DNA from 2 places in the Streptomyces sp. NBC_00370 genome. Region 2 is predicted to be linked to the other one. Evidence: riboswitches for the same ligand, from Rfam matches in the RefSeq annotation. Region 2 holds a riboswitch; the other holds the start of a gene.

Region 1 (9,083 bases), 1.4 Mb from region 2:
GTGAACAAGGTTTCCCCCGCTTCGGCGAGTCCGCCGCCGATGATCATTGTGCTGGGGTCGAGCAGCGTGAGTGCGGTGACGAGCCCGGCGGCGAGCGCGTCGATCGTGTCGCGCCACACCTCGACGGCCGCGGGGTCGCCCGACTCCACGGCCTTGGCGCAGTCGGCGGCGTCCGCCAGCGGGTCGCCGCTGGTCTCGGCCCAGGCCCGGGTCACGGCGGCGGCCGAGGCGAGCGTCTCCAGACAGCCGCGCTGTCCGCAGCCGCACACGGGTCCGTCGGGGCGGACCACGACATGGCCGATCTCGCCCGCGTAGCCGTGCGCGCCGGCCTCGATCGAGCCGTTGATCCCGATGGCCCCGGCGATCCCGGTGCCCAGCGGCATGAACAGGAACCGGTCGGCCCCCCGGCCGGCGCCGAGCCGCCCCTCGGCGAGGCCGCCGGTGCGCACGTCGTGCCCCAGCGCCACGGGGATCCCGCCGAGGCGGGCGCCGAGCAGGTCGCGCAGCGGTACGTCCTGCCAGCCGAGATTGGCGGAGTACACGGCGATGCCGCGCTCCGCGTCGACGATGCCGGGGACGGCGACGCCGGCGGCGAGAGCGCTCTCTCCGAACTGCTGTACGCCGTAGGCGCGCAGTTCGGCGGCGAAACCGAGGATCGTCTCGACGACGGCGCCCGCGCCACGCTCCCTGCCGGTGGGCCGGCGGGCCTCGTGCAGCAACGTGCCGTCGGCGCCCATCAGGGCGGCTTTCATACCGGTGCCGCCCACATCGAGGGCGATGACGTGTTCCACGGGAGACAGTCTCCCGCGAAGACCTATGAAAGGTCTAGTCCACTGCCCGGGATTGTTCTGCACCCATACAAACTTCGATTCCGAAGAATGTCGGTGCCGCCGGGTAGCGTGGCTGCGCCATGGAACAAGACCACGCCGCTGAGGCCGAACCCGAGCCGGCCGAACCCGAGTCGGGCGAACCCGAGTCGGCCGAACCCGAGCCGGCCGAACCCGAGCCGGGCGAACGTGCGCTGTCCGACCGTGAGCTGTCGGACCGTGACCGTGCCGTGCTCGGCATGGAGCGGGTCGGCTGGCCGGGCCCCGGCGCCAAGGAGCGGGCGATACGGGAGCAGCTGGGCCTCTCGCCGACCCGCTACTACCAGCTGCTCCGAGCCCTCCTCGACGACCCGCTGGCGCTCGCGCACGACCCGGTGACGGTGAACAGGCTGCGCAGGATCAGGGAGGCCCACCGCGCGCAGCGCTGAGGCTCGATAAGGTCGTGAGCATGGGCAGCAACCCGCACTCCCTGCCGCATCCGACCACCGCCGCAGGCGCCGAAGGACTGGCCGCGCTCCTGGCCAGGCCCGGCAAAGCCGTCGTGGCGCTCGACTTCGACGGCACCCTCGCCGACATCGTCCCCGACCCCGAACAGGCCCGCGCGCACCCGCGCGCCGTGCCCGCACTCGCCGCCCTCGCGCCGCGCGTCGCTTCCGTCGCCGTGGTCACCGGCCGTCCCGCCGGGGTCGCCGTACGGTACGGCGGCTTCGCCGGCGTACCGGGCCTGGACCATCTCGTGGTCCTCGGCCATTACGGCGCCGAGCGCTGGGACGCGGTCACCGGCACCGTACGCACCCCGGCGCCGCATCCGGGCGTCGCGGCGGCCCGCGCCGAACTGCCCGGATTCCTCGACAAGTTCGGGGCCTGGCGGGGCACCTGGATAGAGGAGAAAGGCCAGGCGGTCGCCGTCCACACCCGGCGTGCCGCCGATCCGCAGGCCGCCTTCGACGCACTGCGCGAGCCGCTGGCCGAGCTGGCGGACCGGCACGGCCTGATGCTGGAACCGGGCCGGATGGTCCTAGAACTGCGCCCGCCCGGCATGGACAAGGGCGTCGCCCTCGCCGAGTACGTACGCGAGGTCGGCGCGGAGACGGTCCTGTACGCGGGCGACGACCTGGGCGACCTCCCGGCGTTCGCTGCCGTGGACCGGCTGCGCGCGGAAGGCCACCCGGGTCTGCTGGTGTGCAGCGGAGGCACGGAGGTCCCGGAGATGACGGCAGGCGCGGACCTGGTACTCCCGGGCCCGGGAGCGGTGGCGGACTTCCTGGCCGACTTGGCGGCGGCGGTGGCGGACTAGGCCCTGTCCGGCAAGCTTCGCCCGGTCGCCTTGCGGTCACACGTACCGCCGTGACCATGCGCCGGCTGCACGGCGGGCGTCCCTCACGCGCAAACAGTGCCGGTGGGATCTTGCGGTGCTCGCGGGGCCGGACAGGGCCTCGGGCCCGGTCTGCGGATCAGACCGGACGGCGGCGGCGGTCGGCGCACGCGTTGGCGGCTTTGCCGCCACGCTGGAGCGGCTCTCGCCCACAAGGGGCCAAGGGCACTCCCCGGCAGCGACGTGGCACCAGCCGCAGCCGCGGCGGGCGCCCGTCGCCGGTCCGGCACCTGCGCACCCGTTCCGGGCGGCGTCCGCCGGTACGCTCGGTCCCGTGCCGCCCCCGCCCCTGCATCACGTCGCCGTTCTCGTGCTCGAAGGCGCCAAGCCCCTCGATGTCGGTATCCCCGCGCAGGTGTTCACGACCCGCGCGAGCATGCCGTACGAGGTGCGGATGTGCGGCGCGGCGCCCGGTCTTGTGACCGGTGGTGACGGTCTCGCGTACTCCGTCGCCCACGGGCTCGAAGCGCTCGCCTGGGCCGACATCGTCTTCGTCCCCGGCTACCGGCACCCGGACCGCGACGACCCGCCGCCCGCCGTGGTCGAGGCGTTGGTCGCCGCGCACGCCCGGGGTGCGCGGCTCGCCGCCATTTCGACGGGTGCCTTCGCGCTCGCCGCCACCGGGCTGCTCGACGGCAAGCGCGCCACGACGCACTGGCACTACACGCAGGCGCTCGCGGCGAAGCGACCGCTGGTCCGGGTCGACGAGAACGTGCTGTTCGTGGACGAGGGCAGTGTGCTGACCTCGGCCGGCGCCGCGTCCGGCATCGACCTGTGTCTGCACATCCTGCGCGGCGATCTGGGGGTCGCCGCTTCCAACCACGCGGCGCGCCGCCTCGTCGCCGCCCCGTACCGCAGCGGCGGCCAGGCGCAGTACGTGCCGCGCAGTGTGCCCGAGCCGCTCGGTGAGCGGTTCGCCGCCACCCGGGAGTGGGCGCTGCACCGGCTGGGCGATCCGCTCACCCTTGAAGTGCTCGCCGGGCACGCGCGGGTGTCGCCGCGCACGTTCTCCCGGCGCTTCGTCGAGGACACCGGGTACACCCCGATGCAGTGGGTCATGCGCGCCCGCATCGACGTGGCCCGTGAGCTGCTCGAACGTTCGCAGCGGAGCGTCGAGCAGATCGCCGTGGACGTCGGTCTGGGCACCGGTGCGAATCTGCGGCTGCACTTCCACCGCGTCCTCGACACCACGCCGAGCGAGTACCGCCGCACCTTCGCCCAAGGTGACCAGCGGGAATAGTCCGTGGCGCGATCCTTGCGGACCCTGGCGATCCTGCCGCTGCCACCGGCCCGCACCGCGCGGGACGCTGATGGTGAGACAGAAAGGGACCCCACTCATGACTCGCATCGCCATCAACGGATTCGGCCGCATCGGACGCAATGTGCTGCGCGCGCTGCTCGAACGCGACACCGACCTCGACGTCGTCGCCGTCAACGACCTCACCGAACCCGCCGCTCTCGCGCGGCTGCTCGCCTTCGACACGACGGCGGGCCGGCTCGGCCGCCCCGTGACCGTGGACGGGCAGACCCTCGTCGTGGACGGCCGTCGCATCACCGTGCTCGCCGAGCGCGACCCGGCGCAGCTGCCGTGGGCCGAGCTGGGCATCGACATCGTCCTTGAGTCGACCGGCCGCTTCACATCGGCCAAGGCCGCCCGCACCCACATCGAGGCGGGCGCGAAGCGCGTGCTGGTCAGCGCGCCCGCTGACGGCGCCGATGTCACGCTCGCGTTCGGCGTCAACACCGACGCGTACGACCCGGCCACGCACACGGTCGTCTCGAACGCCTCGTGCACGACCAACGCGCTCGCGCCGCTGGCGTCCGTCCTCGACGAACTCGCCGGCATCGAGCACGGCTTCATGACGACGGTGCACGCCTACACGCAGGAGCAGAACCTGCAGGACGGTCCGCACCGCGACGCCCGCCGCGCCCGCGCTGCCGCGGTGAACATCGTGCCGACCACGACCGGTGCGGCGAAGGCGATCGGTCTCGTGCTGCCCCAGCTCGACGGCAAGCTCTCCGGCGACTCGATCCGGGTGCCCGTGCCGGTGGGTTCGATCGTCGAACTGAACACGACGGTCGCGCGCGACGTCACACGCGACGACGTGCTGGCGGCGTACCGCAAGGCGGCCGACGGGCCGCTCGCCGGCGTACTCGAATACTCCGACGACGCGCTCGTGTCGTCGGACATCACGGGCAACCCGGCGTCGGCGATCTTCGATTCGGCCCTCACCCGTGTCGACGGCAGGCACGTCAAGGTCGTCGCCTGGTACGACAACGAGTGGGGCTTCTCGAACCGCGTGATCGACACACTCGAACTGCTCGCGGCCGGCTGACGTGACAGCCGGACGGCTGTCACGACAGCCGTCGCTCACTCCAGCGCGCGCAGCGCCTCCAGCTGGTCCAGGAACCAGCGCTGCGGCGGCAGTGCCGTAGCCGCCGCCGCGAGGCGCTTCGTGCGCTGCGTGCGTTCGTCGTCCGGCATCGTCAGCGCCGTGTGCAGCGCGGCTGCCGTCGCCGAGATGTCGTACGGGTTCACCACCACCGCGTCCTCGCCCAGCTCCTCGTACGCCCCCGCCTCCCGGGACAGCACCAGCGCGCAGCCGTTGTCGGAGACCACCGGGATCTCCTTCGCGACCAGGTTCATCCCGTCCCTGATCGGGTTGACCAGCGCCACGTCCGCCAGCCGGTACGAGGCGAGCGAGCGGGCGAAGTCGTCCTCGACATGCAGCACGACCGGCAGCCAGCCCTCCTGGCCGAACTCCTCGTTGATCTCCTCGGCGACCCGCTGCACCTCCGCCGTGTACGAGCGGTAGACGGCGAGATCCTGCCGGGACGGATAGGCGAAGGCGACATGCACGACGCGTCCGCGCCACTCGGGGCGGTCGGTCAGCAGCTGCCGGTAGGCGAGCATGCCGCGCACGATGTTCTTGGACAGTTCCGTGCGGTCGACCCGGACGATCGCCTTGCGCGGCGCGCCGTCGGCCTCGCCGATCTGCTCCCGCAGCGACACGATCCTGTCGTCCACGTCCGCGCGGTGCGCACGCTCCCGCAGGAAGTCGGCGTCGGCGCCCAGGCTGTGCACCCCGATCCGGGTCTTGCCGGTGTCGCCGAGCAGTTCCGTACAGCAGGCGGTGAACGCGTCGGCCCACCGGTGGGTCAGGAAGGCGGCGCGGTCGGCGCCGAGGATGCCGCGCAGCAGCTGGCGCGCGATGTCGTCCGGCAGCAGCCGGAAGTAGTCCACCGGCGCCCACGGGGTGTGCGAGAAGTGGCCGATCCGCAGATCGGGCCGCAGCGCCCGCAGCATCCCCGGCACCAGCGCCAGGTGGTAGTCCTGCACCAGCACGGCCGCGCCGTCGCCCGCCTCGTCGGCCAGGGCCTCGGCGAAGGCGCGGTTGTACGCCTCGTACGACGCCCACTGCGCGCGGAACTCCGGGCCGAAGGCCGGTTCGAGCGGGGTCTGGTAAAGCATGTGGTGGACGAACCAGAGCGTGGAGTTCGCGACGGCGTTGTACGCGTCGGCGTACACCTCGGGCGCGATGCCGAGCATCCGTACCCGCTGGTCGCCCGTGTCGGCCTGGTCGAGCCGGCCGCCGGTGCGGCGCACCGCCTCGCGGTCGCCCTCGCCGAGCGCGGCGCAGACCCACACGGCGTCCGTGTCGGGGCCTATGGCGGACAGGCCGGAGACCAGCCCGCCCCCGCCGCGCCTGGCCTCCAGCTCCCCGTCGTCACGGAGGGTGTACGAGACGGGGCCGCGGTTGGACGCGACGAGTACCTGGGCGGCTTGCTCGGAGACCATGTGCCGAAATCTAGCCCGTCCAGGAAACGCTCAAACGTACGGGCGGGTCACTCGTCGTGCTGGCCGGGGCCGGACCCCCGGCCGGACCCGCGGCCGACCCCGCGCGCGGCGGCCAGCGCGACCACCCCCGCCGCGAGCAGCGCGAGCGCCACCCCGCCCAGCAGCCACAGCTGTTCGGCGGCGCCGCCCGCCTCGGCCATGCGCCCGCCCGACACGGCAGCGGCGTGCCGGGCGTCCAGAACGTCACTCAGACCCATGACGGTCAATCTAGGTAAAAAGAATGATTATGTGTGGTTACGCCGCGCGACGGGACGCGTACTCGACGATCTCCCGCATCGGCGGCCGCTCCTCGGTATCCACCGCGTACGTGCGCGGCACGAATCCGTCCGCGCCCCGCTCGAACTGCGTCAGCTCGGGGCGCACCAGATGCGCCCGGGACAGCCGGAGCTGCGCCGTACGGTAGATCGCCGCCGCCATCCGCCCGAGCGCCCGGTCGTCCTGGTGCCGGTGGACGCGCACCCCCACGTCGACCTGGCCCAGCGCGTCGAGCCCGACCGTGTGCAGCGCGTCCACCAGCAGCCCCAGCTCCACGCCGTACCCGACGGGGAACGCGAGCTGTTCGAGCAGCGAGCGGCGCACCGCGTACTCGCCGCCCAGCGGCTGGACGAAGCCCGCCAGCAGCGGCCAGTGCAGATTCAGCAGCGGGCGCGCCACCAGCTCCGTGACCCTGCCGCCCTGGCCGACCCTGCCGCCCTGGCCGCCGCCGCGCGGCCGCGCCGCCGCGCCGTCCAGCGGCCGGTCGTACATGGCCTTCACGAAGTGCATGTCCTGGTCGGTGAGCAGCGGGCCCACGATGCCGGAGACGAAGTCGGCGGAGAACCGCTTCAGATCGGCGTCCACGAAACACACCACGTCGCCGCTCGTCACCAGCAGCGAGCGCCACAGCACCTCGCCCTTGCCGGGCAGCGCGGGCAGCCGGGGCAGGATCTCGTCGCGGTGCACCACCCGCGCGCCGGCCTTCGCCGCCACCTCGCCCGTACGGTCCGCCGAACCGGAGTCGACCACCACCAACTCGTCGACGAGAGGCACCTTCTCCATCAGCTCGCGCCGGATCACGGACACGATCTCGCCGACCGTCTCCTCCTCGTCGAGCGCGGGGAGCACGACGCTCACCGTGGTACCCCGTGTGGCCTTTGCCACCAGCAGCTGGTCAAGACTGCGGTCCGAGGCGGACCAGGAACGCCTGGTCAGCCAGCGTTCCACCTCTTCCAGCACGATCGGCTCTCCCTGCACGTGATCCATCTCGCGACGCGGACGGCTCTCTCAACCGTCCGTTCCTTCGGTTACAGTCTTGAACAACGCAGATGTCCTTCGCATGCCGGGGTCATCACGCGGAACAAACGCACCGGACCCCGGGTCCGGCGCCATACCGCTCATCCAGAGGGGCAGAGGGAACGGCCCGTTGAAGCCCCGGCAACCCTCCCGCCGACCGCGAGGTCACGGTGGGGAAGGTGCCAATTCCGTCTTGCGGCGAAACGCGTCGCGAGGAAGATGAGGAGAAAGGGCCTCGCCTCATGGCTGTGCAGACCGTCCAGAACACTGTCGACCTCGGACCCGCCGTCGCACTCTCGTGCCGCGAATGCGGAGAGCGATTCGACCTCGGCCCGATCTTCGCCTGCGAGAGCTGTTTCGGGCCGCTCGAAGTGGCGTACGACCTGCCGAGCGGCACCCCCGAAGAGCTGAAGAAGCGCATCGCGGCCGGCCCGAACAACATCTGGCGCTACGCCCCGCTGCTGCCGGTCCCGGCCGATGTGGCCGACCACCCGAACATCAACCCCGGCTTCACGAAGCTCGTCAAGGCCGACAACCTCGCGCGTGAGCTGGGCATCACCGGCGCCCTGCACGTGAAGGACGACTCCGGCAACCCGACGCACTCCTTCAAGGACCGGGTCGTCGCCATCGCCGTCGAGGCCGCCCGTGCCTTCGGCTTCACCACCCTCTCCTGCTCCTCCACCGGCAACCTCGCGGGCGCCGTCGGCGCCGCGGCGGCGCGGGCCGGTTTCCGCTCCTGCGTCTTCATCCCGCACGACTTGGAGCAGGGCAAGGTCGTCATGGCAGCTGTGTACGGCGGCGAACTCGTCGGCATCGAGGGCAACTACGACGACGTGAACCGTTTCTGCTCCGAGCTGATCGGCGACCCGCTGGGCGAGGGCTGGGGCTTCGTCAACGTCAACCTCCGTCCTTACTACGGCGAAGGCTCCAAGACGCTCGCCTACGAGATCTGCGAGCAGCTCGGCTGGGAGCTGCCCGACCAGCTCGTCATCCCGATCGCCTCGGGCTCGCAGCTCACGAAGATCGACAAGGGGCTCAAGGAGCTGATCAAGCTCGGTCTCGTCGAGGACAAGCCGTACAAGATCTTCGGCGCCCAGGCCGAGGGCTGCTCGCCGGTCTCCGCCGCCTTCAAGGCGGGCCACGACGTCGTACGGCCGCAGAAGCCGAACACCATCGCCAAGTCGCTGGCGATCGGCAACCCGGCCGACGGTCCGTACGTCCTGGACATCGCCCGGCGCACCGGCGGCGCCGTCGAGGACGTCAACGACGAGCAGATCGTGGACGCCATCAAGCTGCTGGCGCGCACCGAGGGGATCTTCGCCGAGACCGCGGGCGGTGTGACCGTCGGCGTGACGAAGAAGCTCATCGACGCCGGCCTGCTGGACCCGACGCTCACCACCGTCGTCCTGAACACCGGCGACGGACTGAAGACCCTCGACGCGGTGGCTCCCACGACCGGGCCGACCGCGACCATCAAGCCGAGCCTCGACGCGTTCCGCAGCGCCGGCCTGGCCGGCTGAACCCGCCGCCCACTACCTAAGGAAGGCACGCCACCATGAGCGTCAAGGTCCGCATCCCCACCATCCTCCGCACGTACACCGGCGGCCAGGCCGAGGTCCCGGCGGAGGGCGCCAACCTCTCCGAGGTCATCCAGTCGCTGGAGGCGAACCACCCGGGCATCGCGGCCCGCGTCCTGGACGACGAGGGCAAGCTGCGCCGGTTCGTGAACGTGTACGTGAACGACGACGAC
Region 2 (9,083 bases):
TGCGGCGCGCAGCGCGTGGGCCGTGGGGTCGACGGCCGCCAGGTAGCCGCTCTCGTCGCGGCGCAGCAGCGCGGCGGCCCTGCGGTCGAGGGTCCGGCCGATCTGCGGGGTGGCCCGGTCGGGCACCGCCGCGGGGGAACCGCAACCTGCCAGCAGGAGCCCGGCGAGTCCCTGGAGGGCGTTACGGCGGCGCATGCCGGAGATCGTACGGGGTGCCGGGGGTACGGCTCAGACGCGCGTGACGGACGAGATCGGCATCATGCCGACGGGGTCGTAGCGCACCGGAGCGCCGGGGTAGGGGGCGTGGATGACCTGGCCGTTGCCGACGTACATCGCGATGTGGCTGGCGTCGGCGCGGTAGGCCACGAGGTCGCCGGGCCTGGCCTGGGAGAGCGGGATCTGGTGTCCCGCGTAGCGCTGGGCCTGTGACGTGCGGGGCAGGCCGACGCCCGCGCGTGCGTACGACCACTGCATGAGGCCCGAACAGTCGAAGCCGGAGGGCCCGTTGGCGCCCCAGACGTACGGCCGGCCGAGGGCCTGTCTGGCCGCCATGACGGCGGCGGCGGCGCGTGAGGAGGCGGGGCCGAGGCCGCCGGCCAGGTCCAGGTCGTCGGGCCGGCCGGACGAGCGTGAGGCGCGGCCGTAGGAGGCGCGGTCGGCGGCGGGCAACGTGTTGAGCAGCCGCCGGGCCGTGGCGAGCTTGTCCTGGACGGTGCGTTTGTGCCGGGCGACGGTGGCCTTGCTCCGTTCCAGCTCGGCGAGTTCGTGGGTGGCCGTGGCGCGTTCCTGGTTCAGGGTCCGCTGGGCCTGCCGGAGTTCGGCCAGGGCGCCCGACTGGCGTTCCCCGGCCCTGTCGAGCACGGAGGCGCGTTCCAGATAGGTGTCGGGGTCCGACGACAGCAGCAGGGCGAGGGCGGGATCGATGCCGCCCGACCGGTACTGGGCGCTCACCACCGAACCGAGCGCGCCGCGCATCTGGTTGATGCGGTCCTGGCCGCGTGCCACCCGGTCGCGGGAGCTGCCGAGGAGCTTGCGGAGCGCGTCGGCCCGCTCGTCGGCCTTGTCGTACTGCTCCGTGGCCCGTTCCGCCTGTTCGTACAGCCGGTCGACCTTGGACCGGGTGGTGTCGGGCGTGTCCTTCGGCGCGGCGCCCGCCGGGGCCGCGGCGAGTGCGGCGGCGGCCGTCGCCGCCGCGGCCGACAGGACCGTCACGCGTGTGGTCAGGACCAGGCCGGAATGTGAGGGACGCCGATGGGAGACCACGAGAGAGCCGCACTTCCTTCCGCTGTGCGCGCCGTACGCACCGGGCGCGCTCCGCGCGGCACCTGCCGCGCGGATGCAGACAGTAGCCGGGCGGACACGGGACGGCCAACGACCCCACCGGGCATACAAAGTGACGCCCCGCCGGAGACCAACAGGTCATCGGCGGGGCGCGGCGTCAGCGGAAGACGCGTAATTTCGCCCGAATGGGCGGGTGTCAGCGGCGGGTGAGCGGCTTAGCCGACGCGCACGCCGTAGTTGAACGGCATGTTGCTCATGGCTTCGTAGCGCACGTTCGCGCCCGGGTGGGGGGCGTGCAGCACCTGGCCGTTGCCGGCGTACAGACCGATGTGGCTGCCGCCGCTGAAGATGACCAGGTCACCCCGCTGGAGCTGGCTCGCCGAGAGGTGCGGGCCCGCGCCGCCCTGGGCCTGCGAGGTACGCGGCAGCGAGACGCCGGCCTGGGCGTAGGCCCAGCCGGTGAGTCCCGAGCAGTCGAAGGAGCCGGGGCCCGTCGCGCCGTAGACGTACGGCATGCCGATGCGGGTCTGGGCCGCCGCGAAGGCGGCCGCAGCGCGCTGCGACGCGGGGACGGAGGCGCCGAGGTCGACCCGGCTGCTGGCGCGGTTGGCGCGGCTCTCGTCGTTGGCGAGCGAGGCGCGCTCCTGGGCGGTGAGGGTGAGGAGCACCCGCTGCGTCGCCGCCAGCTTCTCCTGGACGTCCTTCTTCTTCTGGCCGAGTTCCTTGCGGGTGTCCGCGAGGTCCTTGACCTTGTCCTGGGCTTCCTTGCGCTCCTGGGCGAGCGTGCGCTGCTTCGCCTGGATCTGCTGGAGCGCCTCGGCCTGCTTGGCGCTCACCTGGTCCATGGTGGACGCCTTGTCCAGGTAGGTGTCCGGGTCCGAGGAGAGGAAGAGCTGCACCGAGGGGTCGATACCACCGCTGCGGTACTGGGCGCTCGCCATCGAACCGAGGTTGTCGCGCAGGTCGTTGAGCTCGTCCTGGCCGCGGGCGACCTTGTCGCGCAGGGAGTTCACCTGCTTGGTGAGCTTGTCCTGCTGCTCCTTGGCGCCGTTGAACTTCTCGGTGGCCACCTCGGCGTCGTGGCGCAGGCCCTCGACCTTGGCCTTGACGTCCTTCGTGGTGGGCTTCGGGTCGGCGTGCGCGGCCTGGGAGGTCAGCGCGACGGCGGCGGCGGCAGTGGCGGTGAGCACAGTCACACGGGTGCGGCTCGGAGGCTTGGGACGACGGTGGGACGCCACGAAGGCGAGCTCCTTCTTCCTCAGCCGCCTACCGGGCAAAGGGGGACGCATGTCCCGGCTCCACATGTTCGGCTCCCCCGTGCTTGAGCTGAACTGCGTGGATTCGGCGGTGCCTTCGCCGACACCCCGGATGGGTGATCGACCGCGCGAAGGTTCGACCTGACCTTAGTGACCTTCTTGTGATCAGTTCAAATCCTCACGAGAAAAATCTTGATCTCGAAGGCATAATTTACGTACAGCACACGTTCAGTGATGACTATTTGACGCCATGTTGTGACGTGAAGCAATCAATTCGGTCATTAGCCGCAACAGTTGCTCAGGCGCGCGAAAGCCGCTTCAGCAACAAGGCGGACGCGACGGGCCGGGCGCCGGCCTTCGCCACTCCGTCGGCGACCTCACGGTCCGTGGAGACCACCACGACCGGCCGGCCCGGCGGTTCCGCCCGGACCAACTGGCGGATCAGCTCGTCCGCGGTGACCCCCGGCTTCGAGAACAGCACCCGCACCCCGCGCGGCGGCGCGAGCAGCACGGGAGCCGCCAGTTCGGCGCCGTCGAAGACACACGTCATCTCGGCGCCCGACTGTGCGGCGAGCATGGCGAGACCGCCCAGCAGCCGCAGCCGCTGCTTCTCCAGTGGCATCGTCGGATAACCGGTCTTGGTCACGTTGTAGCCGTCCACGAGCAGATGCGCCTGCGGCAGCGCCAGCAGCTGGTCGAGCAGCGCCGGGTCCGTGTCGGACAGCGCCCGCGCCGCCACGTCCTTCGGCGACATCCGGCCCGGCTCGACCGCGTCGACCGTGTCGGCGGGCCGCGCGGACGCGGGCGGCAGCGCCAGCTCGCGGCGCAGCCCCTGGGCCGACTCCAGCACCGTGTCGAGCAGCAGCCGCAGCCGCATGTCCTCGATCGAACGGCCCTCGCGCGCCGCGCGCCTGCTGGTCTCGACGGCGGACTCCGCCTCGGCGAGCCGCGCCCTGATCCGCCGGGTCTCGCTCTCGGCCGCCGACACCTGGGCGGCGCTCTCCGACCTGACGCCCTCCAGCTCCGCGTTGACCCGGCGCAGCGCCGCCTCGCCGCGCTTCACATCGCTCTGCGCGCTGCGCAGCTTGCGGTGCAGCGACTCCGCGTCCTTGCGTACGGCCTCCAGCTCGGCGCGCAGCCGCTCCGTCTCGCTCTTCGTCTGGGCCCTGGCAGCGGCGAGATCGTCCCGCAGCTGCTCCAGCTCGCGCCTGGCCTCCTCGTCGGCGCGTTCCGCTTCCGCCCGCAGGGCCTCCTCGCCCGCGGCGGTCACCAACTTCACCCATCCGGGGGGCCTGAGTACGTACGCGGCGGCGGCCACATCGACCGGATCGGCGGCCGCGGGCGGCGATCCCGCCTCCAGCGCCTCGGCCAGTTCGGGCTGCGCCGCACCCAGCCGCTCGCCGATACGCTGGCGGAACAGCGGGTCACTCTCCAGCGCCGCCGCCATCGCGTTGCCGGCGAACTTCGCCCGCCTGTTCGGGGTGAAACGGGCGTACTGCCGCAGCTGGGTGGGCAGCTCGGCGACGGTCAGCCCGCCGAAAGCGTCCGAGACCAGCGCGACGACCCGCCGCCTGACCCCGTCGGGCAGCGGGCGGTCGAGCACCTCGGCGGCGTCACCGTCGGCCGCACCGGCCGACTCAGCACCGCTTGCGGGCTGCTCCACGATCCGTCACCCCACTACCCCTTTCGGGCGGCTCCCTCAGGAGCCGGCGCCCGGCCTGTCCACCAGCTCGATCTGATCCACCGCGTTGCACCAACGGCACCGCACGGACTCGATGGTCTCACTGACCACCTCGCGCTCCTCGACCTTCGGATCCCCTGCCAGGTCCAGATGGACGTACTCGACGGCCTTCGACGTACGTGTCACGTCGAACCGGGTGAGATTGCCGCACAGGGCACAACGCCACCGCTGCTCGGAAGTCGGCTGGGGAACCGTCGCCATCGTGCCGTCCTCTTCTCGTCGCCCGCCACCACGGTTGCCCGCGGTGGCGTAACCCTACGGCCTTCCGCTTACCCACCGCCTACCCCGAACCCCGGCGAGGCACTCTGTACCGGTACGCCCCGGTACGACATGCTCTGTCAGTGAAAAGGTGGCGGACGACGGACGACGGCCCTGTGGTGACCTACGCCCTGATCGGGCTGTGCTGTCTGGCCTTCCTGGTCAGTCCGCTGTCCGGCTTCAATCCGGTGTACGGCAGAGGTGACGCGCTGCTCGCGGCGCAGAGCGCGTACTTCGAGCGGTGGGGCGTCATCCCGAGCCAGCTGATGACCGGGTCGCCGCACGCCCTGCTCACCCCTCTCACCGCCCTGTTCGTGCACGGCAACTGGCTGCACCTGCTCGGCAACATGCTGTTCCTCTACGTCTTCGGCGCGATGGCCGAGGAACGCATGGGTCGGCTGCGGTTCGCCGTGTTCTACCTCGTCATCGGCTACCTCGCGCTGACCGCCTACGCGATCGCCAACGCCTCGTCGCAGGAGACCCTGGTCGGAGCCTCCGGCGCGATCGCCGGTGTGCTCGGCGCCTTCCTCTATCTCTTCCCCAAGGCGCGGGTCACCAGCCTCTTCCCGTTCCTCTTCTTCCTGCCGCTGCGCTTCCCCGCCTGGATCGTGCTGGTCTTCTGGTTCGCCCTGCAGTACGTGGCACAGCAACAGACCCCGCCGGACGGTCCCGCAGTCGCCTATCTCGCGCACCTCGTGGGGTTCGGCGGAGGGTTCCTCTACGCCTGGGTGCGGTACTGGCGTACCGATAGAGTGAGGGCCCAAACCGGGGCCACCGAGGGAGAACGCCAACCGTGATCACCGCGATCGTGCTCATCAAGACCAGCGTGGACCGGATCCCCGAGATCGCGGAGGCCATCGCGTCGCTGGACAGCGTCAGCGAGGTGTTCTCGGTGACCGGGACGTACGACCTGATCGCCATGGTGCGCGTGGCCAAGCACGACGACCTGGCGGACGTCATCCCCGGCAGCATCAGCAAGATCAAGGGCGTCGAGGCCACGGACACGCACGTGGCCTTCCGTACGTACTCCCAGCACGACCTGGAAGCGGCCTTCTCCATCGGCCTCGACGCCTGAGTCCGCGCGTTCCCGCGCGCCTCGGTCCTTACGCGGCGTCGCGGTCCGGCACGCAGCGGCCGTCCTCGGTGCGGTAGCTCCACCGCGCGCCGTCGCGCACCAGCTCCGTCACGGCCGCCACGAACCGCTCCACGTGCTCGTCGGGGGTGCCGGCGCCGAAGCTGACCCGGATCGCGTTCAGCGAGCGCTCGCCGGGCGCGGCCTCGGGGGCGCCGCACTCGCCCGGCTCCTGCGGGTCGCTGTCCAGCAGCGTCCGCACCAGCGGGTGCGCGCAGAACAGACCGTCCCGCACACCGATGCCGTACTCGGCGGAGAGCGCCGCAGCGAAGTGCGAGCTGTTCCACCCCTCGACCACGAACGAGATGACACCCACCCTCGGCGCGTCGTCCCCGAACAGCGACAGCACCTTCACTCCCGGCACCTCGGCGAGCCCGGCCCGCACCCGGCCGACCAGCTCCTGCTCCCTGGCCACCAGCGAGTCGAAGCCGGCCTCGGTGAGGGCCTTGCAGGCCGACGCGATGGCGTACACCCCGATGACGTTCGGCGAACCCGCCTCGTGCCGGGCCGAGTTGGTGTGCCAGTCGACGTCAACGCCGCCGTCGTCGCGGCGCGTGACCTTACGGCTGGCGCCACCGCCCGCCAGATACGGCTCGGCGGCCAGCAGCCAGTCGGCGCGGCCGACGAGCACCCCGGAGCCGAACGGCGCGTAGAGCTTGTGCCCGGAGAAGGCCACCCAGTCGACGTCCAGTTCGGCGATGTCCACCGGGTGGTGCGGCGCGAGCTGCGCCGCGTCGAGCACGATCCGCGCACCGTGGGCGTGCGCCGCCGCGGCCAGTTCCCGTACGGGCCACAGCTCGCCCGTCACGTTCGAGGCCCCGGTCACACAGACCAGCGCGGGCCCTTCGCCGGTGCGCGCCGCCAGCGCGCGCTCCAGGATCTCGACGGCCTGGGCCGGGGTCCTGGGCGCGTCCAGGTACGTCACGTCGGCGGCGCGCCACGGCAGCAGCGAGGCGTGGTGCTCGGTCTCGAAGACGAAGACCTGACAGCCGGCCGGCACGACGGCTGCCAGCAGGTTCAGCGAGTCGGTGGTGGAGCGGGTGAAGACGACCTGGTCGTCGGCGCGGCAGCCGAGGAACTCGGCGACGGTGCGGCGGCTGTTCTCGAACAGGTCGGTGGAGAGCTGCGACAGGTAGCCGGCGCCGCGGTGCACGCTGCCGTAGTACGGCGCGTACGCGGCGATGTCGTCCCACACCCGCTGCAGCGCGGGCGCGCTGGCCGCGTAGTCGAGCGCCGCGTAGCTGACCTCGCCGCCGGTGACCAGCGGCACGCTGACGTCACGTCCGAGGACGGGCAGCGGGGCGGTGGTGGTGACGACGTCGGAAAACACGGACATGCCAGACTCCCTGGGGACCAGGACCCCACAGCAGAGAGGGGTCCGCGCTTGCCGTAGACCTCGCTGCCTACGGCCTGGTCTTCACCCGGGGCACCCCGCCACGGACGGAGGGTTGCCGGACAGCAAGCCGGGGCCTTAACGCTGTCACTCATGACCTTGTGAAGAAGTCTGGCACAGGGTGCCGCCCGGCCTCAACCCCGTTCCACGTTGCGGACAGGGCTGAGACCGAGCCGGACACGACGGTCCACGCGCGGGCTACGCGCGCTGTGACGCCGCCACCCAGCGCTCCAGCGTGCGCCCCGCGGCGCCCGAGTCGACCGACTCGGCCGCCCTCGCGAGTCCCGCCGAGAGCTGCAGCGTGAGCGGGTCCCCCGTCTGGTCGAGGGCCACCAGCGCGGCTGCCGCGTTCAGCAGCACCGCGTCCCGTACGGGGCCCTCCTCGCCCGCCAGCATCCGGCGGGCCACCTCGGCGTTGTACGCCGCGTCGGCGCCGCGCAGGGCCTCGACGGGGACGAGCTCCAGGCCGACGTCGCGCGGGTCGAAGGCCTCCTCGGTGACCTTGCCCTCCCGGACCAGCCAGACGCGGGAGGTCGCCGTCGTGGTCAGCTCGTCGAGGCCGTCGTCGCCGCGGAAGACCAGCGACGAGTGGCCGCGCTCGGCGAACACACCGGCCACGATCGGTGCCATCCGGAGGTCGGCGACACCGACCGCCTGGGCGCGTACCCGGGCCGGGTTGGTGAGCGGGCCGAGGATGTTGAACGTGGTCTGGGTGCCGAGCTGGGCCCGCGCCGTCGCCGCGTGCCGCAGGGCGGGGTGGAACTTGACCGCGAAGCAGAAGGTGATGCCCGCCTCCTCGGCGACCTCGACCACCCGCTCCGGCGACAGCTCCAGATTGACCCCGAGCTGCGCCAGCACGTCCGAGGCGCCGCTCGCCGACGACGAGGCGCGGCTGCCGTGCTTGACCACCTTCGCGCCGGTGCCCGCGACGACGATCGCCGCCATGGTCGAGATGTTGACGGTCTTCGCCATGTCGCCGCCGGTGCCGACGATGTCGACGGTGCGGCCCGGCACTTCGATGGTGCGGGCGTGCTCGTACATGCTGCGGACGAGTCCCGAGACCTCCTCGACCGTCTCGCCCTTCGCCCGCAGGGCCACGGCGAAGCCGGCGATCTGCACGTCGGTCGCCTCGCCGCTCATGATCTGGTCCATCGCCCAGGCGGTGTCCTCCACGGACAGGTCCTGGCCGCGCATGAGCGGGGTGAGGACGCCCGGCCAGGTGCGGGCCGCCACGGTGTCGCCTCCGACGGGGGTAACAGCGCTCATGCTCGCTCCTGGGGGTCTGGGGACCGGCGCGTGGCCGGTGCGACGTGGCCGACGTGGCGGCAAGCCTATCGGCGCGCACCGGCGATGAGATACGCCGATGGCACGACCGAGGGCCCCGGCCGGCTCCCCTCGCGGGGTGCCGGGCCGGGGCCCTCGGTGGTGGCGACCGTCAGGCCGGAGATCAGTGGTGGCCGTGGCCGCTCGTGATCTCCTTGTACTCCTCGGCCGTCGGCTTGGGGATCTGGTTCCCCTCGCCGTAGTAGCCCTTGCTGAGCTTGACCCTGGCCTTCTCGACGGGCGAGACCTTGCGCTCGACACCGTTCTCGTCGGTCGTCGGGCCGATCTCGTCCGGCGTGTACTGCTCGTGCGCCGTGAGCTTGTACAGGTCGCCCTGGGCGAGCGGCGTGTGCACCTCGACGAACTCGCCGTGCGGCAGCCGCTTGATGACACCGGACTCGCGGCCGTGCAGCACCTTCTCGGCGTCCCTGCGCTGAAGTCCGATGCAGATCCGCTTGGTGAGGATGAACACCAGGACCGGGGCGACGAAGAACGCGATCCGGATGAACCAGGTGATCGTGTTGATCGACAGATGGAAGTGCGTGGCGACGAGGTCGTTGCCACCACCGACCAGCAGGATCATGTACCAGGTGATCCAGGCGACACCGAAGGCGGTACGCGTCGGGGCGTTGCGCGGCCGGTCCAGGATGTGGTGCTCGCGCTTGTCGCCGGTGACCCAGGACTCGATGAACGGGTAGA

What was found. Region 2 has a riboswitch for S-adenosylmethionine ahead of OHS57_RS10410 (aminotransferase class V-fold PLP-dependent enzyme). Riboswitches for the same ligand answer to the same signal wherever they lie in the genome.
Region 1: it holds a riboswitch for S-adenosylmethionine, as region 2 does, so the genes downstream of both, thrC (threonine synthase) here and OHS57_RS10410 (aminotransferase class V-fold PLP-dependent enzyme) in region 2, are expected to answer to the same signal.

Annotation. Positions count from the first base shown of each region.
Region 1 is NZ_CP107968.1:3,800,781-3,809,863, reverse strand. Features, by position in the region: gene OHS57_RS16910 (ROK family protein) at 1-791, opposite strand, end outside; gene OHS57_RS16905 (DUF3263 domain-containing protein) at 911-1,255, shown strand; gene otsB (trehalose-phosphatase) at 1,276-2,124, shown strand; gene OHS57_RS16895 (GlxA family transcriptional regulator) at 2,477-3,442, shown strand; gene gap (type I glyceraldehyde-3-phosphate dehydrogenase) at 3,540-4,538, shown strand; gene OHS57_RS16885 (alpha,alpha-trehalose-phosphate synthase (UDP-forming)) at 4,574-6,001, opposite strand; gene OHS57_RS16880 (hypothetical protein) at 6,049-6,258, opposite strand; gene OHS57_RS16875 (glucosyl-3-phosphoglycerate synthase) at 6,296-7,276, opposite strand; SAM riboswitch class I at 7,432-7,559, shown strand; gene thrC (threonine synthase) at 7,576-8,853, shown strand; gene OHS57_RS16865 (MoaD/ThiS family protein) at 8,889-9,083, shown strand, end outside.
Region 2 is NZ_CP107968.1:2,385,208-2,394,290, forward strand. Features, by position in the region: gene OHS57_RS10375 (hypothetical protein) at 1-195, opposite strand, end outside; gene OHS57_RS10380 (C40 family peptidase) at 229-1,263, opposite strand; gene OHS57_RS10385 (C40 family peptidase) at 1,497-2,519, opposite strand; gene OHS57_RS10390 (NYN domain-containing protein) at 2,836-4,200, opposite strand; gene OHS57_RS10395 (hypothetical protein) at 4,237-4,479, opposite strand; gene OHS57_RS10400 (rhomboid family intramembrane serine protease) at 4,620-5,333, shown strand; gene OHS57_RS10405 (Lrp/AsnC family transcriptional regulator) at 5,330-5,611, shown strand; gene OHS57_RS10410 (aminotransferase class V-fold PLP-dependent enzyme) at 5,640-7,004, opposite strand; SAM riboswitch class IV at 7,044-7,160, opposite strand; gene trpD (anthranilate phosphoribosyltransferase) at 7,260-8,327, opposite strand; gene qcrB (cytochrome bc1 complex cytochrome b subunit) at 8,509-9,083, opposite strand, start outside.